4 regions of the Rhizobium sp. 05N430 genome follow, and region 3 is predicted to be linked to each of the others. Evidence: predicted binding sites of a transcription regulator. Region 3 holds the regulator's gene; each other region holds the start of a gene.
The links. The regulator LexA, encoded in region 3, represses DNA repair genes until DNA is damaged. The targets are predictions, from matches to a motif close to TGTTCNNNNTGTGTTCNG.
Positions count from the first base shown of each region.

Region 1: AC1DJO_RS10355 (DNA recombination protein RmuC) is a predicted target of LexA. The motif match lies at 2,534-2,551, and genes of this name have one in related genera.
Region 2: AC1DJO_RS20285 (ImuA family protein) is a predicted target of LexA. The motif match lies at 3,729-3,746, and genes of this name have one in related genera.
Region 4: AC1DJO_RS08365 (PA0069 family radical SAM protein) is a predicted target of LexA. The motif match lies at 1,089-1,106, and genes of this name have one in related genera.

Region 1 is NZ_JBFTMO010000003.1:587,123-594,629, forward strand. Features, by position in the region: gene AC1DJO_RS10335 (hypothetical protein) at 1-110, opposite strand, end outside; partial or broken gene AC1DJO_RS10340 (FitA-like ribbon-helix-helix domain-containing protein) at 134-208, opposite strand; gene def (peptide deformylase) at 269-784, opposite strand; gene AC1DJO_RS10350 (methyl-accepting chemotaxis protein) at 882-2,378, opposite strand; gene AC1DJO_RS10355 (DNA recombination protein RmuC) at 2,584-3,810, shown strand; gene AC1DJO_RS10360 (ribokinase) at 3,856-4,755, shown strand; gene AC1DJO_RS10365 (methyl-accepting chemotaxis protein) at 4,987-7,320, shown strand; gene ptsN (PTS IIA-like nitrogen regulatory protein PtsN) at 7,395-7,507, opposite strand, start outside.
Region 2 is NZ_JBFTMO010000010.1:119,652-127,158, reverse strand. Features, by position in the region: gene AC1DJO_RS20295 (error-prone DNA polymerase) at 1-1,496, opposite strand, end outside; gene AC1DJO_RS20290 (Y-family DNA polymerase) at 1,493-3,004, opposite strand; gene AC1DJO_RS20285 (ImuA family protein) at 2,925-3,680, opposite strand; gene AC1DJO_RS20280 (hypothetical protein) at 3,825-4,010, opposite strand; gene dinB (DNA polymerase IV) at 4,180-5,280, shown strand; gene AC1DJO_RS20270 (SOS response-associated peptidase family protein) at 5,438-6,211, shown strand; gene AC1DJO_RS20265 (metallophosphoesterase) at 6,305-7,042, opposite strand; gene AC1DJO_RS20260 (FAD-dependent oxidoreductase) at 7,385-7,507, opposite strand, start outside.
Region 3 is NZ_JBFTMO010000008.1:166,078-173,584, forward strand. Features, by position in the region: gene gltA (citrate synthase) at 1-73, opposite strand, end outside; gene AC1DJO_RS18205 (ComEC/Rec2 family competence protein) at 587-2,791, shown strand; gene lexA (transcriptional repressor LexA) at 2,772-3,485, opposite strand; gene AC1DJO_RS18215 (VOC family protein) at 3,689-4,567, shown strand; gene kdsA (3-deoxy-8-phosphooctulonate synthase) at 4,564-5,409, shown strand; gene eno (phosphopyruvate hydratase) at 5,564-6,838, shown strand; gene AC1DJO_RS18230 (FtsB family cell division protein) at 6,983-7,303, shown strand; gene pdhA (pyruvate dehydrogenase (acetyl-transferring) E1 component subunit alpha) at 7,449-7,507, shown strand, end outside.
Region 4 is NZ_JBFTMO010000003.1:190,637-198,143, forward strand. Features, by position in the region: gene moaB (molybdenum cofactor biosynthesis protein B) at 1-514, shown strand, start outside; gene AC1DJO_RS08360 (glycosyltransferase family 2 protein) at 517-1,035, opposite strand; gene AC1DJO_RS08365 (PA0069 family radical SAM protein) at 1,174-2,331, shown strand; gene AC1DJO_RS08370 (ribonuclease HII) at 2,550-3,242, shown strand; gene AC1DJO_RS08375 (F0F1 ATP synthase subunit B) at 3,568-4,059, opposite strand; gene AC1DJO_RS08380 (F0F1 ATP synthase subunit B) at 4,063-4,704, opposite strand; gene AC1DJO_RS08385 (F0F1 ATP synthase subunit C) at 4,783-5,010, opposite strand; gene AC1DJO_RS08390 (F0F1 ATP synthase subunit A) at 5,077-5,829, opposite strand; gene AC1DJO_RS08395 (AtpZ/AtpI family protein) at 5,901-6,242, opposite strand; gene AC1DJO_RS08400 (cell wall hydrolase) at 6,524-7,507, opposite strand, start outside.

The sequences.
Region 1 (7,507 bases), on a different contig from region 3:
TCGGCAAGCTCGTCATCGCTCCACGTATCTTCAGAAAGAAGCGATCGGAGCCACTCGCCAGCCAGCTGGTTCTGCTGATCTGCGGTGCCCAGCGATTTGCGAAGACGCATGATAGCCTCATCCGGAGGCTGCGCCCATTGGCGCGCGCACGTTCTTGAAGCTCGCGCTTCAAAGCATCGTCGAGATTTCGGATCAGCAAGTCACCCACGGACGCCTTCTATGATATCAGCGATATCATGGTGTTCGATCGCCTATTTTTCAACGACCTTCAGAGGACCTTGGACTTGGCGGCCTTGGTGAACTTCTTGATAACCATTTCGCGTTTCAGCCGCGAGATATGGTCGATGAACAGCACACCGTTGAGGTGATCGATCTCGTGCTGCAGGCAGGTGGCCAGCAGGCCGTCGGCGTCGATGGTCTGTTCCTTGCCGTCACGGTCGAGATATTTCAGCTTGATGACGGCAGGGCGCTCGACCTCGGCGTAATAATCCGGGATGGACAAGCAGCCTTCCTCATAGACGGAACGCTCTTCCGAAGACTTGAGGATCTCCGGATTTATGAACACCTGCGGCTGCTTGTCTTCGCCTTCGCGCGCCACGTCGATAACCAGCATGCGGCGCGGAACGCCGATCTGGATCGCGGCAAGGCCGATACCGGGGGCGTCGTACATGGTCTCCAGCATATCGTCGGCGAGACGCTTCAGCTCGTCATCGACGCGCTCGATCGGCTTGGAAGCCTGGCGGAGAACGGGATCGGGAAGAATGATAAGTGGCTTGATGGTCATGGCGTTCCCATAACCTATCTTTTTAAGCGAGGGAATTATCCCGGAAGTGCCGGAGGCGCTTTTTTATGCGCGCCTCCGGAAAATTGCCGTATTCGTCTCAGGCTGCACGGCGGCTAGGAGCGCTGCTGCGCATTTCCATCCGGGTACCGAAGCGCTGCAGCAGCTCCATCAGATTGTTGACTTCGCCGCGCAGGCGGCGGGTCTCGGCCGAGGTGTGCTCGACCATGCCGGAATTCTGCTGGGTGATCGTATCCATGTTGCGGATGGCAACGCTGACCTCGTTTACGCCAGTCGCCTGGTCGCGAGCGGCGGCGGCGATTTCAGCGACCACATGATTGATCATGTCGATGCGGCTGATCATGTCGCCCAGTGCTTCGCCGGTGCTGCTGACGATGCCGACGCCTTGGTCCACCTGTGCAGAGCTCTGCGAGATCAGGTTCTTGATCTCCTTTGCCGCTTCCGCAGTGCGCTGGGCAAGCTGGCGGACTTCCTGGGCGACGACCGCGAAGCCCTTGCCTGCCTCGCCTGCGCGTGCAGCTTCGACACCGGCATTCAGCGCCAGAAGATTGGTCTGGAAGGCGATCTCGTCGATGACGCCGATAATCTTGGCGATTTCATCCGACGACTTCTCGATGCCGGCCATGGCGGAAACGGCGCTATTCACAAGCTCGCCGGAATTCTTCGCACGCTGCTGTGTTTCGCGCACCGCATCCGAGGCCTTCTCGGCATTGGCGGCGGTCAGCCCGACGCTGACGGACAGCTGCTGGAGCGCCGCCGAGCTCTCTTCGACGCCCGCAGCCTGCTGTGCGGTGCGAAGCGCCAGATCGTCGGCAGCCTTGGAGATCGTGTCCGTGCCCCGCAGGATTTCAGCCGAACTGCTGCGAACCGAGCCGAATGACGTGCGCAGCGCGGCGACGGCGCGATTGTAGTCGTCGGCCATATGCTTGAAATTGCCCGGAAGGTCGGTAGGCAGCTTGGCATCGAGGTCGCCGGCAGAGAGCGCTTCCAAGCCGCGGCGCAGATGGTCGAGCGCCATGGCCTGGTCGGCCTCCGCTTTGGCGCGGTCCTCCTCCAGCTTGCGGCGCTTTTCTTCCAATGCCTCGAGATAGACGGAGATCGAATAGTCCATATCCAGCATCCCGGCCTTGATGACGGCGGAAAGCTTCTCGGCCAGTACCTTGCCCTGCTGGCGGCCGAACATCGACGGCCACTGCTTGTCCATGATGCCCTTAACGAGCTCGGACATGACGATCGCGTAGCCACCGATATACCACCGCGGCTCCAGGCCGATGCGGGCGTGAGTGCGGCCGACTGCGGTGACACCCTTCACGTAGGTTTCGTCGAAATTGCCACCAGCCAGATTGGCCCAATGGTTCTCCTGCGCCTTCTTGGCGTGGCCCATATGGGATTTGTCGGAGAAGAAGCCGGCAACGGCCGGGGTCTTGGCGATCTTCTGATAGAACTTGTCGAGCGCACCGCCGACCAGCGAACTGATGACAGGCCTGATCTCGCTCATCGTCTTGCGCGCAGCATCGTCGAGCTCGATGAAGTCGAGGCGCTGCTTGAGGTCGGATTGCGATTGCTGGCTGCTCATGATGTTCTCTGTCTGCGCGATGCGCGGTAAGGATCTGTTTCGGCAGAGACATTTCTAAAATATGGTTGAGCAATCGTTAAGCATGGCCACGATTTGTCGTCCCTCTCCCAAAGTGGACTGCGGCCTTTTGATCATACCAAAGCTACCTGTGAATTCGTTCACGTTTTGATCTGGTCAATGGTTTGAAGTTTGCTATGGTGGCCGGATGAACAATTCTGCCGACTCGCTCACCATCTCGCTTGCCGCCGTCAATCCGGCCATTCTCGCCATCGCAGGCGGCGCCATCGCCGCCATGGTCGTAGTCCTCGTGTTCTTGCTGTTTAGAAGCAGCAACTTGCGGCGCGAGCAGAATGAGGAAGCGGCGATCCGATCGGCGGAAGCCGATATGCGCATGTCGGAGCTTTTGAAAATCCAGGCGGAGATGCAGGGCCGCATTTCGACCATGGCGGAAGTGTTCGGCACGCGCCAGGCAGAGCTCAATCAGGCGATCAACCAGCGTCTGGATGGCATGTCGCAGCGGGTCAGCCACACGATCACCGAACAGACGAAATCGACCCACGAAAACCTGCAGAAGCTGCAGGAGCGGCTGGCCGTCATCGACGTTGCGCAGAACAACATCCAGATGCTGGCCAAGGACGTCGTCGGCCTGCAGGCCATCCTTTCCAACAAGCAGACACGCGGTGCCTTCGGCCAATCGCGAATGGAGACGATTGTTGCCGATGGGCTGCCGATGGGCGCCTACGCCTTCCAGCAGACGCTGTCCAACGGCTCCCGGCCGGACTGCACCGTGAAGATGCCGAATGGTGCACCGCCGCTCGTCATCGACGCCAAGTTTCCGCTCGAAGCCTGGAACGCCATTCGCGACGCCGGCGGACCGGATGCCACCAAGATCGCCTCGCAGCAGTTCCGGCGCGATATGGAAGTGCATATCCGCGATATCTCGGAAAAATATTTGATCCAGGGCGAGACCCAGGATACGGCCTTCATGTTCGTGCCCTCGGAATCAATCTTTGCCGAGGTCCACGAGAATTTCGAGCCGATCATCCAGAAGGCGCATCGCGCCCGGATCGTCATCGTGTCTCCTTCCCTGCTGATGCTGTCGATCCAGGTGATCCAGGCGGTTCTCAAGGACCAGCGTATGCGCGCGCAGGCGCATGTGATCCAGGGTGAAGTCGCAAACCTCATGGACGATCTCGGCCGCCTCGATGAGCGTGTGCGCAAGCTGCAAGGGCATTTCGCCATGGCGCAGAAGGATGTCGACATGATCGTCACCTCCGCCGACAAGCTGACCAAGCGCGGTTCGAAGATCGAGGCTCTGGAATTCGAGGCGACGGGCGATACCGGCAAACCAGAGCGCGAAGACCAGCCAGCAGCGAAATCGGTCGAGAGCCGGACAGGCCTTCTCAAGCTCAGGGTGGTTGACGAGGAGTGAGCCCTTCGGGCAGTGTCGCGCCAATTAAAGGACGGGACATCTACCATGATCACTGTGTTCGGCTCCATCAACATGGACCTCATCGCCACCACCGCGCGCCTGCCGAAGCCGGGCGAAACGGTCGCTGGAACAGGCTTTGCGACTGCTGCCGGCGGCAAGGGTGCCAACCAGGCTCTTGCTGCGCGCCGTGCGGGCAGCACCGTCAATATGGCCGGCGCAGTCGGCAAGGATGAGTTCGCCGCCCCCGCGATCGCGCTTCTTAGCGATGCCGGTACCGGACTTTCCAAGGTCAATCATGTGGACGGCCCAACCGGCACCGCCCTGATCCTCGTGGGCGGCGACGGCGAAAACATGATCGCGGTCGTTCCCGGCGCCAATGGCACCGTCAGCCCCGAAGATGCTGAGGCCGCGGTTGCGGCAATGCAACCCAAAGACATTCTCATGCTGCAGCTCGAGGTTCCCCCGGCCGCCGTCGAGAAGGCTCTTGATGCGGCCCGCAAGAAGGGCATCCGCAGCGTACTCAATCTCGCACCGCTGATTGCCGACGCGCCGCGCCTTGGGCGGCTAGCAGATATCGTCATTGCCAACGAGACGGAATTCGAGCTTCTGGCCGGACAGGAAGGCATGACCGCTTGCGATCGCGAGGCCGCCTTGAAGCGCCTTCACGGCGAAACCGGACAGACGCTGATCGTCACACTTGGCGCCGATGGCGTAATTGCCATTCGCGATGGCGAGCTCGTCCGGGCGAAAGGACTGAAAATCGAGCCCGTCGATACCGTCGGTGCCGGCGATACCTTCTGCGGCTATTTCGCCGCAAGCCTCGACGACGGTCTCGATTTTGACACGTCACTGCGCCGCGCCGCCGTTGCCGGATCCCTTGCCTGCCTCAAGGCGGGAGCCCAGCCGTCGATCCCGCTCAGCGCCGAAGTCGCAAACAAGCTATAGACTTTTCTGTTTCCGATACACTCTACAAAAACCCTGTGCTGCCAAGGCAATTCAGGGGTTCAATTCGTACAGTTTCATTCAAATTTAAGAGATTTCTGGCGATCTTTCCGGCGATCGTCAGGCTTCAATTTTAACGGCGCCTGGACTTTTGCACGGCTGCTCCATGACGGTGCGGCTCACCCTCGCCTGTGCCGGAAATGTTCGTCCGGCAAGTCGCCCCGCCGAGGCACCATGTTCATCTTCCGCATGAAGTCGCTTGCCGCAAAACTCATTGTCATCACCGGCGTCGCCATCGCGCTCGTCCTTTTTGTATCAAACTTTTTCCTCATCGATCAGACGCGCAGCCGCGTGCAGACGCTGACGATGGACCAGGCGAATCTTGAGGCAAAAGCTATCGCCAACGAAATCGCCGCCAATGTCGGCGAACTGGCGAGCGCTGCGCGCTCGATGTCCGGCGTTGTCGGCCGCGGCCACGAAGGTGGCAACTTCGACCGCAAGGGCATCATCAATATCCTGAAGGCCAATCTCGAGAAGAACGCCTTCGCGTTCGGCAGCTGGTTCTGCGAACAGCTCGGCGCCTTCGACGGCAAGACCACCGAGATTGCAGACAAGCTCGACGAGGGCACCAACAAGACTGGCGCGTTCACGCCCTACTGGTCAAAGACCAAGGATGGTGCGATCCAGTTCTCGACCTTCGACAACGACTACACGGCCGAATGGTGGAAGCTCGCTGCCGAAAGCGGCAAGGGTGCCATCACCACGCCTTACCTTGCTGAAGGCACGGATGTCCCGACGCTGCTGACCTCGATCGCTTATCCCGTCGTTTCCGGCGGCAAGATGATCGGTGTCGAAGGCGTCGATATCTCGCTGAAATCGCTGACCGACAAGCTGCAGGCCCTGCATCCTTTCGGCTCCGGCCGTGTGACGCTCGTTGCCCAGAACGGCAACTGGATCGTCGCGCCGACGAAGGAGCTGATGTCGAAGCCCTACGGCGACGCTGAGGGTTCGGCCCAGGTCAAGTCCGCCCTGAGCTCGATGAAGCCTGGCGTTGTCAAGAATCTCTCGCTCGACGGCTATGAGCCCTTCGATCGCGTCGTCTATCCTTTCGCCGTTCCCGATCTCAACGCCACCTGGGTCGTCCTCGTGGACGTGCCGCACAGCGCCATCAATGCTCCGGTGCAGGATCAGACCTTCATGATGATCATCGGCGGCATCGTGGTGCTCGGCGCCGTGATGCTGGCCCTCTATTTCGCCGTCCGCTCTCTCGTGCAGAAGCCGCTCGGCCAGCTGGTCGCCGGCGTCAAGAAGCTCAGCGATGGCCAATACGAGCAGCCCGTGGCCGGTCAGGAGCGTGCCGATGAAATCGGTTCGGTCGCCAAGGCACTCGAGGGCTTCCGCTTTGCGCTTGCCGATACGCGCCGCCTCGAATCCGAGGCCGACAGCCAGCGCAGTGCCGCTGAGTCCGAACGCAGCCGCTCCGAAAGCGAGCGCCAGCAGTCGGTCGCGCTCCAGCGCCAGATCGTTGCCATCGTCGGCGCCGGTCTCTCCGAATTGTCGCAGGGCAATCTCGGCCACCGGATCAACGACGAGTTCCCTGGCGAATATGCAAAGCTGAAGCAGGACTTCAACGCTGCACTCGCCAGCCTCGAAGAAACGATCAATACGATGAACCTCAGCGTCGGCAACATCGGCTCTGGCACCAGCGAGATCAGCAACAGTGCCTCCGATCTTGCCAAGCGCACGGAGCAGCAGGCCGCAAGCCTGGAAGAGACCGCAGCTGCGCTGAACGAGCTGACTGCACAGGTCAATTCGAGCGCTGAGAACGCCCGGACTGCTGCCGAGAATGTCAACCTGGCCTGCGAGGACGCCGAGAAGTCCGGCGAAGTCGTGCAGAAGGCAATCGCTTCGATGCAGGGCATCGAGCAGTCTTCGACCGAAGTGTCGCGCATCATCGGCGTCATCGACGAGATCGCCTTCCAGACGAACCTTCTGGCTCTGAACGCCGGTGTCGAAGCCGCGCGTGCCGGTGAGGCCGGCAAGGGCTTTGCGGTCGTCGCGCAGGAAGTCCGCGAGCTGGCGCAGCGCTCAGCGAGTGCTGCGAAGGAAATCAAGACGCTCATCAACACCTCGGCCGTCCAGGTCAAGGAAGGTGTCGATCTCGTCGGCCGTGCCGGTGGCACGCTGCACAAGATCGCCGATCAGGTGATGAGCATCAACGAGCTCATCCGCCAGATTTCCGCCTCTGCCAGCGAGCAGGCGATCGGACTGAAGGAGGTCAACCAGGCCATGAACCAGATGGACCAGGTGACCCAGCAGAACGCCGCGATGGTGGAAGAAGCGACCGCAGCCAGTGTCACGCTCAACGACGAGGCACAGACACTGAAGGCGCTCGTGCTGCGCTTCCGCGTCTCCGGCCAGGCAAACAGTGCGGCACTCAGGGCAACGGCCCAGCATATGCGTGCTCCCGCGGCCCCTGCCCCGGCCTATCGCGCTCCGGCGCCGCGCCGTGCCGCAGTCGCCCATGGCTCGGCTGCAGTCGCACAGGACAATTGGGAAGAGTTCTGAGAGCTATCCCATCTCAAACGAGAAGAGGCGCCCGGTCATCCCGGGCGCCTCTTTCATTTCTACACTTGAAAATCTCAGGCGGCGTTCGAGGCCTGCTCTTCGTTGAGGAAAGCATAGATCGCCGAGGCAGAGTCCGTCGCGCGAAGCTTGGCAACCAGATCCTGGTCACGCAGCACACGGGCGATAC
Region 2 (7,507 bases), on a different contig from region 3:
GCGGGTTCGATGGGGACGAGGTCATCGAGGCGGTCATGTGTCAGGACGAAACCGCCCGGGTGCTGGCCGAGGTGACGCGGCGCTCCCATCAGCTGCTGGGCCAGCTTCAACGTCAGTGCCAGACGACGGTCTGCGGGGTTCAAACCTTGTGTCTTCAGTCGGTCATCGCTGATCAGTTCCTCGGACCAGTGCCACATCCCCGACGACAAGGCTTTGATGATGTCCTCCGGTAGACCCAGAGCCTTGCCGACATCCCGGATCGCGCCCCGGGCGCGGTATCGGGTGACCGTCGAGCAGAGGGCGGCCTTCTCCTTGCCGTAGGTTTTGTAAATCCACTGGATGACCTGCTCGCGCCGTTCGTGCTCGAAGTCGACATCGATGTCAGGCGGCTCGTCGCGCTCCTTTGAAACGAAGCGCTCAAAGAGGAGATCATTGGTTTCCGGGTCGATGCTGGTGATCCCGAGGATATAGCAGATAGCCGAGTTTGCCGCCGATCCGCGCCCCTGACACAGGATACCTTGGCTTCTGGCGAACTTGACGATGCTGAACACGGTCAGGAAGTACGGCGCGTAGCGCATCTCCTTGATGAGATCGAGCTCGTGCCGGATAGAACGCAAAACCTTCCGTGGGAGGCCTTCGGGATATCGCTGCGGGATGTATTCCCGTACGTAATGCTCAAGGGATTGCTGGGCATCCATGCCGGGCACAATCGCCTCCTCAGGATACTGGTATGTCAGCTCCTCCAGCGAGAATTTGCAGCGCTCGACGATATCCATTGTGCGTGCAAGTGCATCTGGATAGCGCTGGAACAGCCGCTCCATTTCTTGCGGTGGCTTGAGGTAGCGGTCAGCATGCCGTTCGCGCTCGAAGCCGACCTCATCGATCGTGGTGTTGTTGCGAATGCAGGTGACGATATCCTGCAATTGTCGTCGTCCCGGTTCGTGGAAGAGGACGTCGTTGGTGACAACAGTGCGCACACGATGCCTGGCCGCCAGATTGGAAATCTCATGTAGCCGCAGCTGGTCGTTCGGCCGCCGGCGCAGCGCGAGCGAGACATAGGCACGATTACCGAAGATCTCGGCCATCTTCCGGAGTTGGACGGCACAGGTTTCATCCGGGAGATCGGGGACGAGGACCGCGATGAGACCCTCTGCGTAGGCCCCGACGTCATCGAGGTGGAGAATGCAGTTGTCCTTCCCTCCCCGGCTCTTTCCAAGCGTGATCAGCCTCGTCAGGCGGGAGTACGCAGCTCTGTCCATTGGGTAAACGAGCATCGACATGCCGTCGTGAAGATCGAGGCGGCAACCGACGACAAGTCTGATGCCGGTGGCACGGGACGCTTCAAGCGCGCGGACGATGCCAGCAAGTGAGTTCCGGTCCACGACGCCCAAGGCTTCGATGCCCAATTGCTTGGCGGTGGCAAACAGCTCGTCTGCCGAGGATGCCCCCCGTAAGAAACTGAAGTGGGTCGTGACCTGAAGCTCGGCGTAGCTCATGCGAATATCCCGTGCACGAACCACTCGCGCGAGCCGGTGGCAGGGTCAACGCCGTCGCCGCGCCGGAAAATCCATAGGCGCTCGCCGCCCTCGCCTTCGATGACGAAGTAATCCCGAACGGCGTCGAATTCACCGTCGCGCCGCCACCACTCTCCAAATACCCGTTCAGGACCGTCAGCGCGGATGACCTTCATCTTTCGTCCGCGCCATGTGATGCTCGCAGGCGGATAGTCCGGCATGAGCGCAATCGCTTCGATCCGGTCGGGTTGTGCCAGCAGTCGGACCGGCCGAGGCCAGTGATGCACCCAGGTCTCGTCCGAGATTGAGGCTGCCGCCGCGATCCGCGCGACACTTCGCTCGGGAACGTCGGAGGCAACAGGAGCGACGCGATAGACCCGCTGGCCGCGATTGCCGAAGATGTCAATCAGCGGCGTGATATCGGGCGTCTCCTCCTCGACCAGTGCGGAGACCTTTTGAAACTCTTCGAAAGGTTCTGCCCTGACGGCCACCAGGGTCAGCTTCTCAATTCCGAAACCCGGCTCGATTGTCTCAGTGCGGTCGCGAAAGAGCTTCTTCAGCCAAACGACATCACGCGACGGCTTTGCCGTTCCGGAACGAACGGCTTGGCGAGTGCCGTCGATCTTTTCGATAATCAGGTCGGCGCGGCGAACACCAAGGCCATGGCGCTGAAGTTCAGCCACCAGGCGGATGATCAAATAGCCGACGTATTTGTCGATCGTCTCGGCGGCCCCGATGGGCTCGGCAAACACACGGCTGACCTCGATCAGCTCAGCGGCTCGGATAGGCTCGATTGGCTCTGCGATGCGTCCGAACATCTGGTCGAGCCGGCGGCCGATCTCAGGACCGAAACGAAGGGCGAGCGGCGCACGAGGTGTTGCCGACAGCTCTCCGATCGTCTTGAAGCCAAGCGTGTGAAGGTCGCCGACGATCTTGGACGAGAGCCGCAGCATTGAGAGCGGCAGCTTCTCGACGGCACGTACGGTCTCGCCCACTGGTACGATCACGCTCTCCTGCCGAGTTGCCCGGGCGCAGGCGTGTGCTGCCCCCCACGTGTCGGCAATAGCAACGCGGGCCGACAGCTTTTTGGCGCGGAAACGGTTGGCGATCCCGGAGACCATCAACGGCTCCCCGCCCTGAAGATGATCGGCCCCCTCGGTGTCCATGATGATCCCGTCAGGGGCATCGACAGCGACGAGCGGCGAATACTGGCCCAAGGCCCAGAGGGTGATCCGTTCGAGTGCCGCTGCATCGGCCACCGGATCGGCGTCGACCAGCATCAACCCATGAAAGATCGCCTGGGCCTTGGCAGCAGGCATACCGACACGGACGCCCGATTTCCTGGCTGCAGCATCGGCGCCCGATACCCACCTTTTCGACCCACTGCGGGCGATCACGGCGATGGCCTGCTCAACGGGAATAGAAGGATCGGATCGCCTGATCCTGTCCGTCGCCAGCTCCGGAAGATAGATTGATACGACCCTTGGCATCACACGCTCCTACGAAATACTCAGCGCACTCGCCCGCTTTCACTCTTATAAGCTCTAACCGCCACTGTGCTCGACCGACGCCTTGCACAGGAAGCTCCTCGCTCGGAGTGACACTCACCCGCCACCGCGTGGCCGAAGCCGTCGGCTGGCCGAAGTCCCTGGCTTCTGTCTGTCGCCGCCAGCGCCTGACGATCAGCCCCATGGTTCCAGACTTCTCCGCGGCAAGCTGAAGGCGACGCGACTTGGTCATCGGCAACCGCACCAGCTCGCCGACCACGGCACCCAGACCGCCATAGCCCAGGGCCTCCTCCATGTTGGCGATGACGTCGTCCTCGCTGGCGGACTCGACAAAAACGACCCGCTTCGGATGGAGGCCCGCCTGCGCCAGCGCAGGGAAAAACAGGTCCGGTCTTGCAAGGCACCAGACAATCTGGCCCGTGGTGCGGGCAGCAATGCCAGCTACGAAAAGTGCCGCCGCCGCGCCGTCGACAGTTCCCGCGCCGCCGCCGGCAAATTCATGCAGAGCGCCATAGGCCAAGCCTCCGCCTGGCAGGCGATCATCGATGTCGGGTATGTCGAAGGGTAGGACCCGCTTCGGACGCGAAGATGGACCTTCGAGATGCTGAATGCGTTCCCGAAGCTCGGAGATCACGAGATTTGCGGCACCGTGCGCCAAAATTGACCTCTGTCAAAAGCGGGTTTCCATTCTGCACAAAAGCAAGTATGTTCCTTGTTTGTTCCTGATTGGCATTTGAGTCAATCGTCATGTTTTGGCAGATACTCGTGGTCCAACATTCGTCCACAGCGGCTCGACGCGCGATCAGGAAGCAAAATCAATGCGGTAGAAAGAGCTCGTCCACAGATAGGCAAAATGACAAAGATAAGAAAAAATTCCTTTAAAGATGGGATTATTCTCCGGCAGGTTCGATGCAAGGTTCTCATTGTCGCATGCCGGGCATGTGGTCGCAGCGACGAGATGAATCGCAAGGCAGTTGTGCAGCGGCATGGCGCGGCAATCCCGATACGTAACTTGCGTCGCCGGCTGGCATTGGGATGCGAGAGAATGAATGCCGCCGACGGGATAGACAGGTGCCAGCTCGATGTGGCGGCGAAGCCGGAAACCAGGGAGGCCTGATGCGACCCGGTGGTGGATGGCGCATGATGTGGAATGAGAGATGAGTGCCGAACCGGACAGCCCCGCACCAGAGCGAGTGCGCAAGATCATTCACGTTGACATGGATGCCTTCTATGCATCTGTAGAACAGCGCGACAATCCCGAACTTCGCGGAAAGCCGATCGCCGTTGGTGGCGCTGAGGCCCGCGGCGTCGTCGCAGCCGCAAGCTATGAGGCACGCGCGTTCGGCGTGCGTTCGGCAATGCCATCCGTGACGGCCAAGCGAAAATGCCCGGATCTGATTTTCGTCAAGCCGCGATTTGACGTCTACAAGTCGGTCTCCCTCGATATCAGGGCGATCTTTTCCGAGTACACGCCGCTGGTCGAGCCACTGTCACTGGATGAGGCTTATCTCGACGTCACCGAAAATCTCAAGGGAATAGAGATCGCAACCGAGATCGCGCTCGAAATCCGTGAAAAGATCAAGGCGGTGACAGGGCTCAATGCGTCAGCCGGCATTTCCTACAACAAATTCCTGGCTAAGATGGCGAGCGACCTCAACAAGCCAAACGGACAGGCAGTTATCACGCCGAAGAATGGTCCGGGATTTGTGGCAGCGCTGCCAGTGAAGAAGTTCCACGGCGTCGGACCGGCGACAGCCGAGAAAATGCTGCGCCTCGGCATTGAGACCGGTGCAGATCTTAGAGGCAAGGATCTTGCGTTTCTCGTCAGTCATTTCGGAAAATCAGGACCCTACTACTACGGGATTGCCCGCGGCATCGACGACCGCCAGGTCAAGCCTGATCGGGTTCGCAAATCTGTGGGCGCCGAGGACACGTTCGCGTCCGATATTCATGCCTATGGCCCGGCGATGGATGGCATGATGCCGCTCATTGCCAAAGTCTGGCGCTATTGCGAAGCAAACAGCATTGCCGCAAAGACCGTAACGCTCAAGGTCAAATATTCCGACTTCACGCAGATCACGCGCTCCCGAACGCTGGAAAAAGGATTAAGTTCGGAAGGCGCGATCGAAGACGGCATCCGCCTTCTGCTCGAAGGAGTCTTTCCGGTGTCAAAAGGCATCCGGCTTCTCGGCGTGACGCTCTCGTCCCTGGAGCCTAGGACGCAGCCGTGCACCGAACAACTCTCGCTGACCTGGTAGATCCTTGCATAGTAAGCCACAAGTCTCATTCGGCGACAGATGGCGCGGCCTTGCGGACTTGCTGCTTCGAAGGAGTTCCGTGCTTGACTGAGGTAACGATTTTATTGGCAGGTGCAGCCGCATCGGCTACCGTCGAGGAAATCGGAGGCGGGGATCGATGTGTACGCTCTATCGCATGGAAGACAAGGACTGGGTTACGAAATGGGCTCAGGACGCCGAGAGCCTGATTAACCCGATGCCCGCCTACCAGATCTATACCGACCAGCTTGCGCCAGTCATCAGGAACGTGGCTGACGGTCGCAGGCAGGTCGCAAATTGCCGTTGGGGCCTTCCAGCGCCTTTCTACCTGCAAAAAGCAGCGGCGGAGGCGCGTGCTGCAAAAGCCAGGGCAAAGGGTCTAACTGTCGACATGGAGGAGTTGATCCGCATGGAGCCAGACCGCGGGACACCAAACGTGCGCAAATTGAATCTGCCGCATTGGAAGCGATGGTTCGGTATCGAACACCGGTGCCTGGTGCCGGTAACGTCATTTGCCGAACCCGATCCAAAAAGCAAGACTGGCAAAGAGGCGACACCCAACGCATGGTTTTCTGCCGCTCCCGAAAAGCCGCTGATGTTTTTTGCTGGACTGTGGGTGGCGCAATGGAAAAGTGTCAGAAAGGTCAAAGACGGTCTGACAACTGATGATCTTTTTGGCTTCCTGACCACGGATCCCAATAACGCCGTCCGGCCCGTGCACGAGAAAGCGATGCCTGTGCTCCTGCGCACACGCGAGGAAACTGAACTGTGGATGACGGCACCCTGGGACGAAGCAAAGGTGCTCGCCCGCCCACTGCCGGACGATGCCATCATGATCACTTCGCGTGAGCCCTACCAATACAGCATCGTCTCGAAAACGGGTGAGCGACTTGCCGAGCCAGCTCTACCGTAAAAATCGTGGCCCAGTCGCACGCGAAATCCGGCATCGGGGAAATTCGGACCTGACACTTTGGCGGGCAAGCGTGCAGTGTATCGCTGGCCCCGCTTACGACATCCATTCCTCCACGCTGATCCCGCCATTAGCGGCAATGCCGGTGCAGAGGAAATGAGAAAGCCTGTCATGGCGAATGACGGCGGCGCTGAGCCTGCCCGTCCGGTAGGCGGCGGTGTCGAGCGCAATGCGATTTTGGTAGATTTCGGGCCACAGAGAGTTCGTGATGGTGTGGCCATGCACGACGATATGGTCGAACTGCTCGACGTGATCGAGAAATCCCGCACGGATCCATCGCAAGTCGTAATCGGTCTGTGCGGCGAGAGGGACGCCGGGGCGCACACCTGCATGCACAAAGCAGAAGCTGCCGGCAACCTCATGGGTCACCGCGCCGTTCAGGAGGCCGATATGATGTGGAAAGCGCTCGCGTATCTCGGTTGCAATCCCAGTAAAATTAGGTACCGGCTGGCGTGAATAAGCGCTGACGGTCGCAACGCCGCCCCAATCCATCCAATTGGTTGCATCGTCCTCAGCGAGCTCGTCGCGTAGCAGCGAGCGCAGGTAATGATCATGGTTTCCCAATACGAGCCGCGAGCCGGGATAGCGATCAAGAGCGGAAGAAACGAGATCAAGAACCTCTGGGCTGCGCGGACCCCGGTCGATGAGATCGCCAAGAAACATGATGACGGGCTGCGAGCTACCAGCGCGCTGAATGGCGGCGATATGGCCGAGGAGCGCCTCAAGAAGATCGGCGCGTCCGTGAATGTCGCCGATTGCGTAAATATCGGACAATGAAGACTGGCTCCTGATTGTGATTTTCTGGCGGTAGGTCGCGCTCGATTGGGATGGATAAGAATTTTTCACCGGAGCCGACCTGCTCCGGTTACCTTGCGGGTGGGCGTCAGCGCAAGCACTTCTTGGGGCGATGACCCTTGCAGCCGATGGATTGGTGTCTGCTGCATTTTACCGCGTTCGGTGGGCGATGATCCCGACGCCAATTGCAATCTCTGATCGGTCGGCTATCGAGATCATCGACTTTCCCGGTGTATAGAGGTCACGGTACCCCATCGTGGCACTCTTGCAAGGTCCCGGCGATCCTCTCCGCCGAGGGTTTTTCCGGAGCCGGCCCACGGATCAGGCCTTGGTTGCCGCCTTAGGCTTGCCGAGCAGATCCTGCGCAAATGCCTCAACAAGGCCGTAGGGCGCGTCTTCGGCAAACATCAGCTGGACCAGTTCTGCGGCTTCGATCGCAGCCGA
Region 3 (7,507 bases):
CAATCGTTCCGCTCTTTACGGAAAGATTGGCGGATTTGTCGCCGATTTTGATTGTTGCGCTTTGATCCGTCATTCTGATCCTCCAAATTGGCGGCGGCGCCATAAAAGCGCCATAGGGTTAAGCGTCCGCTCAGATTGCTATATGATAGCGCGCCTAATGCCAAGTTACCGTGACGCCATTTTGTGCATCGCAGTATCAACTTTTAGGCACTCCTGCGATGCTGTAAACGCATAGCGGAAGCTGATGATTTATTTAGGCTTTTTGCACTCACGTTTTTTCATCATTTTTCAATCGATTATTGTTGCTGAAACGCGCGCAGGGTTGCATTCTGGTTGTATTCTATCGGGTCATCAGGCTCTTTGCATGCCGGAGTTGAAAACCAGCGACGTCAGCACGATCACCATCGGTGCCGCGGCCAAATTGCCGCAGACGCCGCTGATGCCGCCTGCAGCAGGCTCTCTCTTCGCACCTGTTAATCTAGGTCACCGCCGGCAGCTTTCTATTCATGTTCTTCGGTCGCTGCAGCGCCGTGTTGCGCAAAGCCTGCCGGCCTGTGCTGTCGAAGAACTGGCCTATGGCGGCCGCATGTTGTTTGCGCCGGTGGCGCTCGGACTGGGCTCCGTTCTCTGGTTTGCCTGCGGCGCAGACATTTCACCGGCTGTGCCGCTTTCATGCGCAATCGCGCTACTTCTGCTCCTTGCCGTGACCGATCGCAGCCGGGAGTGGAGCCGGATCTGCCTGGTCTCCATGATGTTGATTGCTGTTGGCATCCTCGCCGCACAATTCGAGACCTGGAGAGCCGGTACTGTCGTTCTCGATTCGGCGGTAACGACGACGCTGACAGGCCGCGTAGAGCGGCGGGAAAGCGATGGCCGCGGCGGCTGGCGGTATCTGTTGGCGCTCAAGGCGACGGAGAACCCGGCGCTGAAGCGGCCGCCAGAGCAGGTGACCGTGATTGCGCGCGGCCAGAAAGCGGAGTTCGAAACCGGGACTTGGCTGAAGGGCAGGGCAAGGCTGACGCCGCCGTCAGGGCCCGCTCTTCCCGGCCTCAACGACTTTTCGTTCGGTGCCTATTTCGACGGCGTCGGTGGCAACGGTTTCTTTTATGGTGCCCCTGCCGTGGTGCCGGCGGTCGAACCCGGGCCCGCATCGATGCAGGATCGCGCGCTTGAATGGCTCTACCGCTTGAGAAGCGGCATCGGCGACCGTATTAGAGGCATCCTGCCTGGCGACACCGGCGCTTTTGCCGCCGCTCTGGTCACGGACGAGCGCCGCGCCATTTCGAGCGAGACGACCGAGGCGCTGCGCCAATCCGGCCTTGCGCATATCATCGCCATTTCCGGTCTCAACATGGCGCTGTCGGCAGGCATCTTCTTCGTCGGCTTCCGCACCGTGCTCAGCCTGTTTCCGGCTGTCGTCCAGGCCTATTCCGTCAAGAAGATTGCCGCAGCCGGTGCGCTTGCCGCCGTCACCGCCTATTTTCTGATTTCGGGCTTCGCTGTCTCTGCCGAACGCGCCTTCATCATGATGGCGATCATGCTGGCGGCGGTCTTCTTCGACCGGCCGTCGATCAGTCTGCGCAACGTAGCCTTATCGGCGCTGGTGATCATTGTCCTCTCACCCTCGGAGATCATGGGGCCAAGCTTCCAGATGTCCTTCGCCGCGACACTGGCCCTCGTCGCCGGCTATGCGCTCTGGAAGGAGAGGCCGGTGCGCGACCGGCCCTTCGCAAAGTTTCGCGCCGTCAGGATGCTGTCTTCCGCCACTGCGTTCTTCGGCGGCATCCTGCTGACCTCCGTCATCGGCGGCTTCTCGACCGCGTTGTTCTCGGTCGAGCACTTCCACCGGCTGACGGCCTATGGCCTGCCAGCCAATCTCGCTGCCATGCCGATCATCTCCTTCATCATCATGCCGTTCGGCCTCATTGCCATGCTGCTGATGCCCCTCGGTCTCGATGCATGGGCGTGGCAGGTGACGGGCTTCGGGCTCGATCTGGTGATCGCCATCGCCAGGACGGTTGCCTCATGGGGCGGCGATATCGGCGTCGGGCGCCTGGCGTCGTGGTACTTTCCCGCGGCGGTGACGGGTTTCCTGCTGCTGACTTTGCTGCGCAGCCGCATACGGCATCTCGGCACCGCGATCTTGATGGCATCGACGACAGCCGCCGCGATGTTGGGAGGTCCTCCGCCGCCGAAAATCGTGATTGCCGAGGACGGGAGCATGGCGGGCATCGTCAGTGACAACGGCCTCGCCACCAATCGCGAGCGGCCACCGGGCTTCATCTTTGATCAATGGAGGCGCGCTCTGGTGATCGATAAGCATTTGTCACCGGCGTTCCCGGCGCTCCCGGATATTCCCACCGCACCGCGCGGTGAAAGGCTGAAACTGACGGAGGCACAGCAGAACGACACCATGAACGCGATCAAGGCCAGTGCGACGGGCGAGCGCTTCTCATGCGTGAAAAAGTCCTGGTGTACGGCGAAGCTCGACAACGGTTCGATCCTGACCGTGATCGAGAATGCGGCGTTCCTTGGCCCAGCCTGCGACATATCCGATATCGTCGTCACACCGGTTCGCCTGCGCCTCGATACCTGCCGCTCAGGCGCCCTGCTTTTCACCGGGGAGACACTGCGAAAGACAGGCGCTGTCGAGCTTCGTTTCCCCAATGGGATCGCCGAAATCACCACATCATTCGAGGGTCTCGACCGGCCCTGGATCCGCCACCGCGCCTACGATTGGCGCAGCGGCACTTTTGGTGAAAGCGAGACGCTCAGTGATAGCGGCGGATAAGGCCAACGAGCTTGCCCTGAACCTTGACGCGGTCCGGTCCGAAAATACGGGTTTCGTAAGCCGGGTTGGCAGCTTCGAGCGCAACGGATGCACCCTTGCGGCGAAAGCGCTTCAGCGTTGCCTCTTCGTCATCGACGAGAGCAACGACGATATCACCGGCATTGGCGGTATTGGTGTTGCGGATGATGACCGTATCGCCGTCGAAGATGCCGGCCTCGATCATCGAGTCGCCCTTGACCTCAAGAGCATAATGTTCACCGTTTCCGAGCATGTCGGCGGGAACAGTGATGTCGTGTGTGTTCTGCTGGATCGCCGAAATCGGCACACCGGCTGCGATCCGGCCCATGACCGGCACCGAGATCGACGTGTGATTGTCCTCGTTCGCAGGCTTCGGCGGCGCGACCGGCTGCGGCTTGCCGAGGCTGCCTTCGATGACGCTCGGCGAGAAGCCGCGGCGCGGCTGGATGCTCGGGCTGTAGGCTTCCGGAAGCTTGATGACCTCGAGTGCGCGCGCCCTGTTCGGTAGGCGGCGAATGAAGCCACGTTCTTCCAGAGCCGTGATCAGGCGATGGATGCCCGACTTGGAAGCCAGATCGAGCGCATCCTTCATTTCGTCGAAGGATGGCGGAACGCCGGACTCCTTCATGCGCTCGTGAATGAAGAGGAGAAGCTCCTGTTGTTTGCGCGTCAGCATCGAAGTTTTTCCCCAGATTCGTGAAACAAAGCCAGAACGGACACTATATGTTCCATATGTGTTCCGCAAGTGCCTAAATATCGGTAAAACTTCCGATGATTTTTCGTCGTTTTTGAAAGTTTATTTGCCGGATTGGTGATCCACGCTTGCGCTTTGCCGGGCAGGGCGTGCAAATCTCTGCCGGCTTCACCGGAGGAACCGCCATGACGCATCCGCTCGATCATCTGGTACTGCCCGTGACCCATATCGACGTTGCCCGCGAGCGACTCGGGCGTCTCGGTTTCACCGTCGCGGCCGATGGCCGTCATCCGTTCGGAACGGAGAATGCCTGCGTCTTCTTGGCCGACAAGACCTATCTCGAACCGCTCGGTATTGCGAGCCAGGCGGACTGCGACGCGGCTGTCGCAAAGGGCAACAGCTTTGTCGCCCGCGATCAGGCCTTCCGCTTCCGCTGCGGCGATGACGGCTTTTCGGCTGTTGTCTTCGGCACCGATAGTGCCGATGCGGACAAGGCTGCCTATGACGGCGCGCAGCTGAGCGGCGGCGATATGGTCGAATTCTCGCGGCCGATCGTCATGCCCGACGGAACGCAGGCGACAGGCGCCTTCAAGCTCGCCTTTGCCGCCGATCTTCGGGCACCCGATGTCTTCTTCTTCGCCTGCCAGCGGATCAACGCCTTTCCGGCCGATCGCAATGCACTGGAAACCCATGCAAACGGCGTCACCGGCATCAGCGAGATCGCGCTGAGCGCTGAGGATCCGCAGGCCTTCGCCGAATTTCTGGAGACGGCCAGCGGTGGAGTGGAGCCTAAGGAGGCGGCACTCGGCCTATCCTTCGAATTGCCGAACGGGAGACTTTCCATCTTCTCGAACGAGGGCATGGAGGCCTATTTCGATGCCGAGCCACTTGTCACCGATAACGGCCTCAGGGCGCGCGCAATCGTCTTTTCGGTCGGTGATCTGGCCGTGACAGCGGCGCATTTGGCTGCTAACGGGATCACCCATGTCAGTATGAACAATCGTCTGTTGGTGAAGCCGGCGCCGGGACAGGGCGCAATCTTCGCCTTCGAGGAGACCCAATGACAAATACCAATGCAGAAGTTGTCGCCGGCGAGGGTGCTGGCCGCGTTACCTTTTCGAATACGGGCAAGCTGTCGCTGATCGCCGGTCCCTGCCAGATGGAAAGCCGCGACCACGCTTTCATGGTCGCCGGTGTTTTGAGCGAACTCTGCAAGTCGCTCGGTATCGGCCTCGTCTATAAGTCGTCTTTCGACAAGGCGAACCGGACATCGCTTTCCGCCGAGCGCGGCATCGGTCTTGAAAAGGCGCTCGAAGTCTTCTCCGATCTGAAAAAGGAATTCGGCTTTCCTGTTCTGACCGATATCCACACGGAAGAGCAGTGCGAGCAGGTGGCAACCGTCGCCGACATCCTGCAGATCCCGGCCTTCCTCAGCCGCCAGACCGACCTTCTCGTTGCCGCCGCCAAGACCGGCCGGATCGTCAACGTCAAGAAGGGCCAGTTCCTGGCGCCCTGGGACATGAAGAATGTTCTCGCCAAGCTGAATGCCAGCGGCAATCCGAACATCCTGCTCTGCGAACGCGGTGCCTCCTTCGGCTACAACACACTGGTATCGGACATGCGCTCGCTGCCGATCATGGCTGCACTTGGCGCTCCTGTTATCTTCGACGCCACGCATTCCGTGCAGCAGCCGGGCGGGCAGGGCGGCTCGAGCGGTGGTCAGCGCGAATTCGTCGAGACCCTGGCGCGTGCCGCCGTTGCCGTCGGTGTCGCCGGTGTGTTCGTCGAAACGCACGAAGACCCCGACAATGCGCCGTCTGACGGACCGAACATGGTCTATCTGAAGGACATGCCGCGGCTTCTCGAAAAGCTTCTCGCCTTCGACGCCATCGCGAAAGCGGCCTGACGTTCAAAAGGCTGACATGATCCTGTAATAGGCCTCGGATGAGGCCGGAAACGAAGGCATGTTAGGCGGCTCAAAAACGGCCATTGTAATTTGCGTGCCTTCGATTAAGACGATTTCAAACGATTTATCCCACCCACCGAGCAGGAAGAAACCCATGACTGCAATTACCGATATCATCGCCCGCGAGATTCTCGATAGCCGTGGCAACCCCACCGTCGAGGTCGACGTTTATCTGGAAGATGGCAGCATGGGCCGCGCGGCTGTTCCGTCGGGTGCCTCGACCGGCGCGCACGAAGCCGTCGAAGTTCGCGATGGCGGCAAGCGCTATCTCGGCAAGGGTGTTGAAAAGGCTGTCGAAGCCGCCAACACGGAAATCTTTGACGCCATCGGCGGCATCGACGCTGAAAACCAGATCCAGATCGACAACATCATGATCGAGCTGGACGGCACGCCGAACAAGTCGCGCCTCGGCGCCAACGCCATCCTCGGCGTTTCGCTCGCTGTCGCCAAGGCTGCCGCTGAAGCTGCCGGCCTGCCGCTTTATCGTTACGTCGGTGGCGCTTCCGCCCACCTGCTGCCGGTTCCGATGATGAACATCATCAACGGCGGCGCTCATGCCGACAATCCGATCGACTTCCAGGAATTCATGATCCTGCCCGTCGGTGCCGACTCGATCCGTGAAGCCGTCCGCATGGGTTCGGAAGTCTTCCACGTCCTCAAGAAGGAACTCTCGGCTCAGGGCCACAACACCAACGTCGGCGACGAAGGCGGCTTCGCACCGGGCCTGAAGAGCGCGCCTGAAGCCCTCGATTTCATCATGAAGTCGATCGAAAAGGCTGGCTACAAGCCGGGCGAAGACATCTATCTCGGCCTCGACTGCGCCTCGACAGAATTCTTTAAGGACGGCAAATACGTTCTCGAAGGCGAGGGCCGCACGCTGGAGCCGGGCGCCATGGCCGAATACCTGGCGCAGCTCGCTGCCCAGTACCCGATCATCTCGATCGAAGACGGCATGGCTGAAGACGATTGGGACGGCTGGAAGGCCCTGACCGATCTGGCTGGCAAGAAGGTTCAGCTGGTCGGCGACGATCTCTTCGTCACCAACTCTGCTCGCCTGCGCGACGGCATCAAGATGGGCGTTGCCAACTCGATCCTCGTCAAGGTCAACCAGATCGGCTCGCTGACGGAAACGCTGGACGCCGTCAACACTGCGCACAAGGCAGCCTACACCGCTGTCATGTCGCACCGTTCGGGCGAAACCGAAGATTCGACGATCGCCGATCTCGCAGTTGCCACCAACTGCGGTCAGATCAAGACCGGCTCGCTGTCGCGCTCGGATCGTCTTGCAAAGTACAACCAGCTGATCCGCATCGAAGAGGGCCTCGGCCCGCAGGCCCGCTACGCCGGCCGCTCGATCATCCGCGGCTGATAGCCATTAGCGATCAATGCCTTGAAACCCGCGCTTCACCGGCGCGGGTTTTTTCTTGCCCGCAAAAATTCATAGTCAACGGACGGTTAATCTCTCAGCGCTACTCTCATCGCATAGGTAATGCGTTTTAGAGCATGTGTGCGTATGTGGACAAAGCATCATAAGAAAAAGAAGATCGGCCGGTTCGTTGTTCCGGCTATGACGGTCGCCTTTCTCTCCTATTTCGGCTATCATTGCATCCATGGCGATTACGGCCTGCGTGCGACCGAAGTCTTCGAGCAGCGGCGCATCGCCCGCGAGAAGGAGCTTGCGACGCTGAAGGCCAAGCGCGAGCATATCGAGCAGCAGGTCGCGCTCTTGAGTGATGGCTCTCTCGATAAGGATATGCTGGACGAAAAAGCCCGTTACCAGCTGAATATGTCACGCGCCGACGAGGTCGTCATATTCAATTCATATTCCAATTAACCGAAAACAAGTTAATCGTTAATTATATAGAATTATCAGTGGCTTAATCCTGAATACGTGCCATGCATTTATGGCATTGCTGTGGCCATATTTCTTCCCTATGGTACGCGCCACCTAAGAACCGCAAACCCATAGGGAGGGTTGAATGGCGCCGCGAAAGAACGCGACCGTTTCCAGCCGCAAGACCAGCGCAAAATCCGCAGC
Region 4 (7,507 bases), on a different contig from region 3:
CCCCGTCGGCATCGCCGTGCTGACCGTCTCGGATACCCGCAGCCTAGAGAACGACAAGTCGGGCGATACGCTCGCCGCCCGCGTCGCCGAGGCTGGTCACAAGCTCATCGACCGCGCCATCGTGCAGGATGACAGACAGGCGATCGCAGCGCGCGTAAAGGCCTGGACGGAGACGGATGGGATCGACGTCGTCATCACCACCGGCGGTACCGGCTTTACCGGCCGCGACGTGACGCCCGAGGCGCTGGAGCCTCTGTTCGAGAAGCGCATGGACGGCTTCTCGGAAGTTTTCCACCGCATCTCCTACGACAAGATCGGCACCTCGACGATCCAGTCACGCGCCACCGCAGGCGTTGCCAATGCCACCTTCATCTTCGTGCTGCCGGGCTCTCCCGGCGCCTGCAAGGATGCCTGGGACGGGATATTGAAGGCGCAGCTCGACTACCGGCACATGCCCTGCAATTTCGTGGAGATCATGCCGCGGCTCGACGAGCATCTGAAACGCGGCGGCTGATTCTAGCGAGCGGCCCGCGCCACCCAGGAAGGAATCAATTCACTGGAGAGCTGCCTGAGCTTCTGTCCCTTGGGAAATTCCGACAGCCGCATGCCGCTCTTTGCCGAGGCGATCGCCTGGTTCTTGGGGACAAGATAGGCAAGCTCCAGCGGTGGCACCGAGCGGCCGAGACGCTGCAGCAGCGGACGGCGATAGGCGCGCGAGGCGGTGAAGCGGGCGGGCAATCTGTTCAGCGCCACATACTCGGCGATCTCGTCGATCCAGCCCGCCTGCGGGCGCGCGCCGGGCTCGACGAAGAGCAGCCATTCGCCACGCGCCGAGCGCAATATGTCATTGATATCCCACTCAGAATGAAAGCGGCAACCGGCCGCGTCCGCCACCCGCGAGGTACCGTCGCGCGAGCCATGGTCGAGCACCACGACATCGCTAACGAGGCCTTCGACCGCGCCTGCGACCAGGACCGATAACGTCTGCGCCAGCTCCGGTTCCTGATCCTGGCACTCGAGAACAACTGTCAACATTGCCTATTTATAATGCGCCGCACAAAACTTTGCCAGCGCGACGTTCCTCATTTTGTTCTTGCATTGTTCTCATTTTCTGATTAGGAATTTAATCATCAAGAACGGGCGAAGGCAACGCCTCCGCTGCGGGAGAATCCGATGAACGAACAGTCCCTTGCAGGGCAGGCCGCATTCGCGCCTGCCAACACGGCAGATATTGCCGAAGCGCTGATCGCCCAGTCTGGCCTGCGCGTGGATGCCGAACGCCGCCGCGGACGCGGTGCCGGGCTCAATCCCGGCGGTCGGTTCGAGCCGCAGAGCCGCGAGGCCTTCGACGACGGCTGGCAGACGCTGGAAGAACTGCCGCCTTTCAAGACCGAAGTGCAGATCGAAAAGCCGCGCACGGCGATCACCCGCAACGAGTCGCCCGACATTCCCTTCGACCGGTCGATCAACCCCTATCGCGGCTGCGAGCATGGCTGCATCTATTGCTTCGCCCGGCCGAGCCACGCCTATATGGGGCTCTCGGCGGGGCTTGATTTCGAGGCCAAACTGTTTGCCAAGCCGGATGCCGCCAAGCTTCTGGAGCGCGAACTCGCCAAGCCGGGCTACAAGCCACGGGTGATCGCGATCGGCACCAATACCGATCCCTATCAACCGATCGAGAAGGAATGGCGCATCATGCGGCAGATCCTCGAGGTGCTCGACAAGGCCAATCATCCTGTCTCGATCGTCACCAAGTCGGCGATGATCATGCGCGATATCGATATCCTGAAGAGCATGGCGGAACGCGGTCTGGTGCGCGCCTCGCTTTCGGTGACGACGCTTGACCGAAAGCTTGCCCGGACCATGGAGCCGCGCGCCTCGACTCCGCCGCGGCGGCTGGAAGCGATCCATGCTCTGAGCGAGGCCGGCATCCCGACCTCCGTCATGGCGGCGCCTGTGATCCCGGCGCTGAACGACCACGAGATCGAACGCATTCTCGATGCCGCGCATGCCGCCGGCGCGCGCGAGGCGGGCTACGTCATCCTGCGGCTGCCGCTGGAGGTCTCGCCGCTGTTTCGCGACTGGCTGCTGCAGCATTACCCGGATCGCTACCGCCACGTCATGTCGCTGGTGCGCTCGATGCGCGGCGGCAAGGATTACGACGCCGATTTCGGCAAGCGCATGAAGGGTGCCGGCCCCTATGCCTGGCAGATTGCCCGGCGCTTCGAGATGACCACCAAGCGGCTCGGCATGGTCAGGCGCAGCATGCCGCTGCGCGACGATCTCTTCGTGCCGCCCGATGGTAGCGGCGTGCAGCTGTCGCTGCTCTGAGACTTCCCGCCCGCTGGCACGGGCGCGAGGAGAAACGGCGCGTCCGTTTCGAACAGCAGGCAGACGATGCCTGCTGAGGAATTACCGCAGGAGACCGCCGCCCTGGTCTCTTGCACGCCGCGAATGGGTCCCCTGCCCCTTCGCGGTCCTAGCCCCCGGCCCGCCGCCCTGTTCCGGGGGCTTGCAGGAAATCGGGTTGGCGTGCGAGGTTCAGCCGCATGAAACGTCGCACGCCACCCGATTCTCCTCTGCTTTTCGAAGACGTCCCGCTCACTCCGGATTTCAAGCTGGAGCAGAAGGCCCGCAAGGCCGGTCACTGGCCTGTTGCCGGCGCCGATGAGGCCGGCCGCGGGCCTCTGGCTGGTCCGGTGGTGGCTGCCGCCGTCATCCTCGATCCCAAACGCATCCCCGCGGGGCTGAACGATTCCAAGCAGCTCTCGGCGGCCAAACGCGAGGAGCTGTTCGTGCAGATCCTGGCGACGGCGACGGTCTCGATCGCCTCGTCGAGCGCCACCCGCATCGACGGTACCGATATCCGCAAGGCGAGCCTCGACGCGATGCGCCGGGCCATCTGCGGCCTTTCCATTCCCGCCGCCTATGTGCTGACCGATGGTCTCGACGTGCCCCAGGGGCTCGACTGCCCTGGCCAGGCGGTGGTCAAGGGCGACGCGCGCTCCGTCTCGATCGCCGCCGCCTCGATCGTCGCCAAGGTCACCCGCGACCGGATGATGACCCGCGCCCACCTCGTCTTCCCCGACTACGGCTTTGCCGCCCATGCCGGCTACGGCACGGCCCAGCACCGCGCGGGGATCGAGCAGCACGGCCCGTGTTCGCTGCACCGGATGACGTTCAGGCCGCTCAGGAAGGATGGGGCGGAGCTTGCGGTGACGCAGGAGATGCTTGGGGATTGAGGGTGCGGTGCGGACTGAGTTTACACCACCCGTTGCATTTTGCTTCCGCAAACCAGCCCAAGTTCAACGCTCGACGTAGCTACCAAGGTTCGATTCCATCTGCGAACTGGCCCCCTCACCCTACCCTCTCCCCGAGGGGAGAGTGGAAGTGGACGCTGCGGCTCCCGTCCCTTCTCCCCTCGGGGAGAAGGTGGCCCGAAGGGCCGGATGAGGGGGCTAGGGGCACAGTTATCCACCATTTCGCGGCAATCACCGCCCGACCACCACCCAAAAAACAAAAAGCCCCGCACGATAGCGGGGCTTTTCAAATCCTATCGACCGAACCTTAGTTCAGGCGGGTCTTCACTTCGCCGACGGCAGTCTTGAAGAGATCGGCCTGGACCTTGCCTTCGGCCTTCTGGGCCAGCACGGTCTCGGCAGCGGAGATGGCGAGATCGACGGCGGCTGAACGGACAGCCTTCATCGCTTCGACTTCTGCCTGCTTGATCTTCTGCTCGGAAAGCGCGGTGCGGTTGGCAACGAACTCTTCGGTCTTCTTCTTGGCTTCAGCGGTCAGCATCTCTGCTTCGCGTTCGGCGGCAGCGACGATGTTCGCAGCTTCGGCTTCGGCTTCCTTGCGCTTGCGCTGGTACTCGGCCAGCAGGTGCTGGGCCTCTTCGCGCAGACGCTTGGCTTCCGCCAGTTCGTTGCGGATCTGATCGGCGCGGTCGTCGAGCGACTTTGCCATCATGCCCGGAACCTTCAGGTAGACGACCAGCAGGATGAAGAGAACGAGGCCGACAAAGGCGAAGAAAGTTGCATCAAGAGCAAATTCCATCGATCAACCCTCCTTCTTGGCGGCTGCGACAGCCGCTGCAACATCAGCCTTGGCAGCGGTGCCACCGATCAGCTGCTGAACGACGGCGACAGCCGTTTCCTCAGCGATCGTGCCGACGTCTGCAAATGCCTTCGCCTTGATATCGGCGATGCGGCCTTCGGCAGCCTTCAGCTTTTCGGCAAGGCTTGCTTCGACAGCGCGGCGGTCGGCTTCAGCCTTGAGCTTAGCGGCATCGCGAGCGGCGGTGCCGATCTGATTGGCCTTGGAGCGGGCTGCGGCGAGTTCGCCTTCATAGGTTGCGACCGCTGCGTCGGCTTCGGACTTGAGGCGTGCTGCCTCGTCCAGATCCTGCGCAAGCCGGTTATGGCGCTGCTCGAGGATGCCGCCGATGCGCGGTGCGATGACCTTTTGCATGAGCACGAAGAAAACAGCGAACGTAATCACCAGCCAAAGCAGCTGGGATGCGTAGGTCGACGTATCGAACGGCGGGAAAACGCCGCCATGATGCTCGCCACCGGCAACGCCGGTTTCGGTATGGACCTCGCCAGCAGCCGGAGCGGCGTGCGGATCCGTACCGGTGGCTGCACCCGTTTCTGCCGTTCCCGCCGGAGCTTCTTCAGCATAGGCCGGGGTCACAAAAAACATGCTCACCTCCAGGTGTACTGCAAATGCAAAGGATCACGGCTTGCGGTCTGCAGGCCGTGATCCTTCAATCCACCGAAATTAAACGGCGAAGAGCAGGAGGAGAGCGACGAGCAGCGAGAAGATGCCCAGAGCTTCCGTAACGGCGAAGCCGAAAACCAGACGGCCGAACTGGCTGTCAGCGGCAGACGGGTTGCGCAGAGCGCCGGACAGGTAGCTGCCGAAGATGTTGCCGAGGCCGAGAGCCGTACCGGCCATACCAAAGCAAGCCAGGCCTGCACCGATGAACTTTGCTGCTTCCGCTTCCATGTTGAACTCCTTGAGATGGTTGTTGCGGCGAATGACTGACGCCCTTTGACGTCGATGTCGTTATCCTTAGTGCCCGCCGGGATGGATCGCGTCGTTGAGGTACATGCAAGTCAGTACCGCGAAGACGTAAGCCTGGAGGAAGGCGACGAGGAACTCGAGACCGGTCAGGGCGACGGTCATGATGAGAGGAAGAATGGCACCGCCGATACCGAGTGCACCAAGGGCTCCGAGCGAGGCGACGAAGCCTGCGAACACCTTGAGCGTGATATGGCCAGCGAGCATGTTGGCGAAGAGACGAACCGAGAGCGAAATCGGACGAGACAGGAACGAGATGATTTCGATCGTCACGACCAGCGGCAGAAGAATGCCGGGGACGCCTTGAGGCACGAAGACATTAAGAAAGCCAAAGCCGTGCTTATAGAAGCCGTAGACCAGGACCGTGCCGATGACGAGAAGCGCCAGCGCGAAGGTGACGATGATCTGGCTGGTAATGGTGAAGAAGTATGGGAACATGCCGAGCAGGTTTGCCGTCAGCACGAACATGAACAGCGAGAAGACCAGCGGGAAGAACTTCATTCCCTTGGTTCCGGCGCCTTCCTTCAGCATCGAAGCGATGAATTCGTAGGACATTTCCGCGACGGACTGCGAGCGGCCAGGAACGATGGCGCGGTTCGACGTCGAGAAATACAGGAAGCCCGCAGCAACAGCTGCCGAGGCCACCATAAAGAGCGAGGCATTGGTGAACGAGAAATCAATCCCGCCGACTTCGATCGGCACAATCTTCTGGATCAGGAACTGATGAGTCGGATCGTTAGACACCGCTTGTTCTCTCTTCTTTGGCCCGCGGGCGCGGGATCATCATAATGAGCGGAGCGCTGGCGCGCCCTGCCCTATTTGCTGCCGTTTCCGTTTCCGGGCTCGGGTTTTGCAACCTTGCCTGCGGCACGGAGAACATTCAAAACACCGGCACAAAATCCGAGAAGCAGAAGAATAATCAACCCCCAAGGCGCCGTGCCGACAAAACGGTCGAGGAGATAGCCAAGCAGAGCACCGACAATGATAGCGGAGATGAATTCGCTCGAAAGCTTCATCGCCTGGGCATAGCCTTTACGGCTTTCCTCGGCGCGGGCCTCGCTCGCCTGTTCCTCTCTCGCCTCTACACGCTTTGCCTTGAGCTCTGCTCCCAGCTGCGCGCGGCGCCTGTCCAGACTTTCTTCCCGGTCATCCGACATGGTTCCTCCTCCTATGCCTCTATCCCCAATCCCGCTACCCCGGTCCTGTGGACGTCAGAGACATGGAATATAGAACCTTTCGGCCCGTTCTGAAGTCGCGCGCAACATAGTTTTAGGGATTGGTATAGTCAAGGCATAGGGCGCCTGCGCTCAGACATAAAATAATCGAGTGAGATCAAATACTTGATCTCAATTTAGGCGGCCTGGCAAAATTCGAGCGGGAGAATCCGCTTTATAGGCGCTGCAAGCTGCAGAGAATCCACAGCTTAGGCAGCTTCCAGTCAGCTCCAGCCGCCGCCATAGGTGCGATAGAAGACATGCAGACCGATGCGGCCGACCTTCTCCATGGTCTTTGCCCATTTCGGACGGACATAGACGGCATGGTAGTGCGTGGCGGAGCCAACCTGCGGCAGCCAGATCTTGCCTGCTGTCACCGCCATCGCCACTTCGCGGGCCATGCGCCAGTGATATTGCGAGTTCACGCGGTCCTTGATATTGTCGCAGGCAAAGGAGAACTGGCAGCGGTTTCGCCAGTCTTCGTTCTGATAGACGACGCCGCAGATGGTTTTCGGATAGGCGGGATTGCGGACGCGGTTGAGGATCACCTGGGCAACGGCCGCCTGCCCCTTCACCGATTCGCCGCGCGCTTCGAAATAGATGCCGGAAGCCAGGCACTGCTGCTCGGCGGCCGAAAACACCGCCGGCGGAAGAATGCTGGCGGCCCAGGCATGATCCCTGGCGCCGATCTGCGGCACGAAGCGGCCGTCATTGGCGCTCTTGTCGGTGAGGATCGAATCGAAGGGCGACTGGCGCGAATAGTCGGGTGCTGCCGGCGCATAGGCGGTTGCCAGCACATCCGGCTTGTTGTTGTTGACGAGGTCGGCGAGGAAGGTCGGCACCACGGTTTCCGGCTTGACCGGCTCCTTCTTATAGAAGGCGGTGGCGATCTCGATTTCCTTGCCCTTGATCTTCGGCTTCACGAAAGCCGACTTGTCCTTGAGATTGAAGCTGGGTTCGAACAGCAGCTTGGTGCGCTGGAGGATGGAGCCGGCGGAAAAATCCTTCGGTGGCTGCATCTTCTCGACGGCGACGACGCGGCCCTTCTTCAGGCTGCGATTGACGCGTTCTTCATCGGTGGTGTCCTCATGCCCCTTCCCTTCGGCGACGAAGGCGATCTTGCGGCCATCGGGCAGAACCATGCCGGCGCCGGCTGCGACCGTGCCGGTAACGATTGGATCGGCGAAGGTGAGTTCCGCCTGATGGAT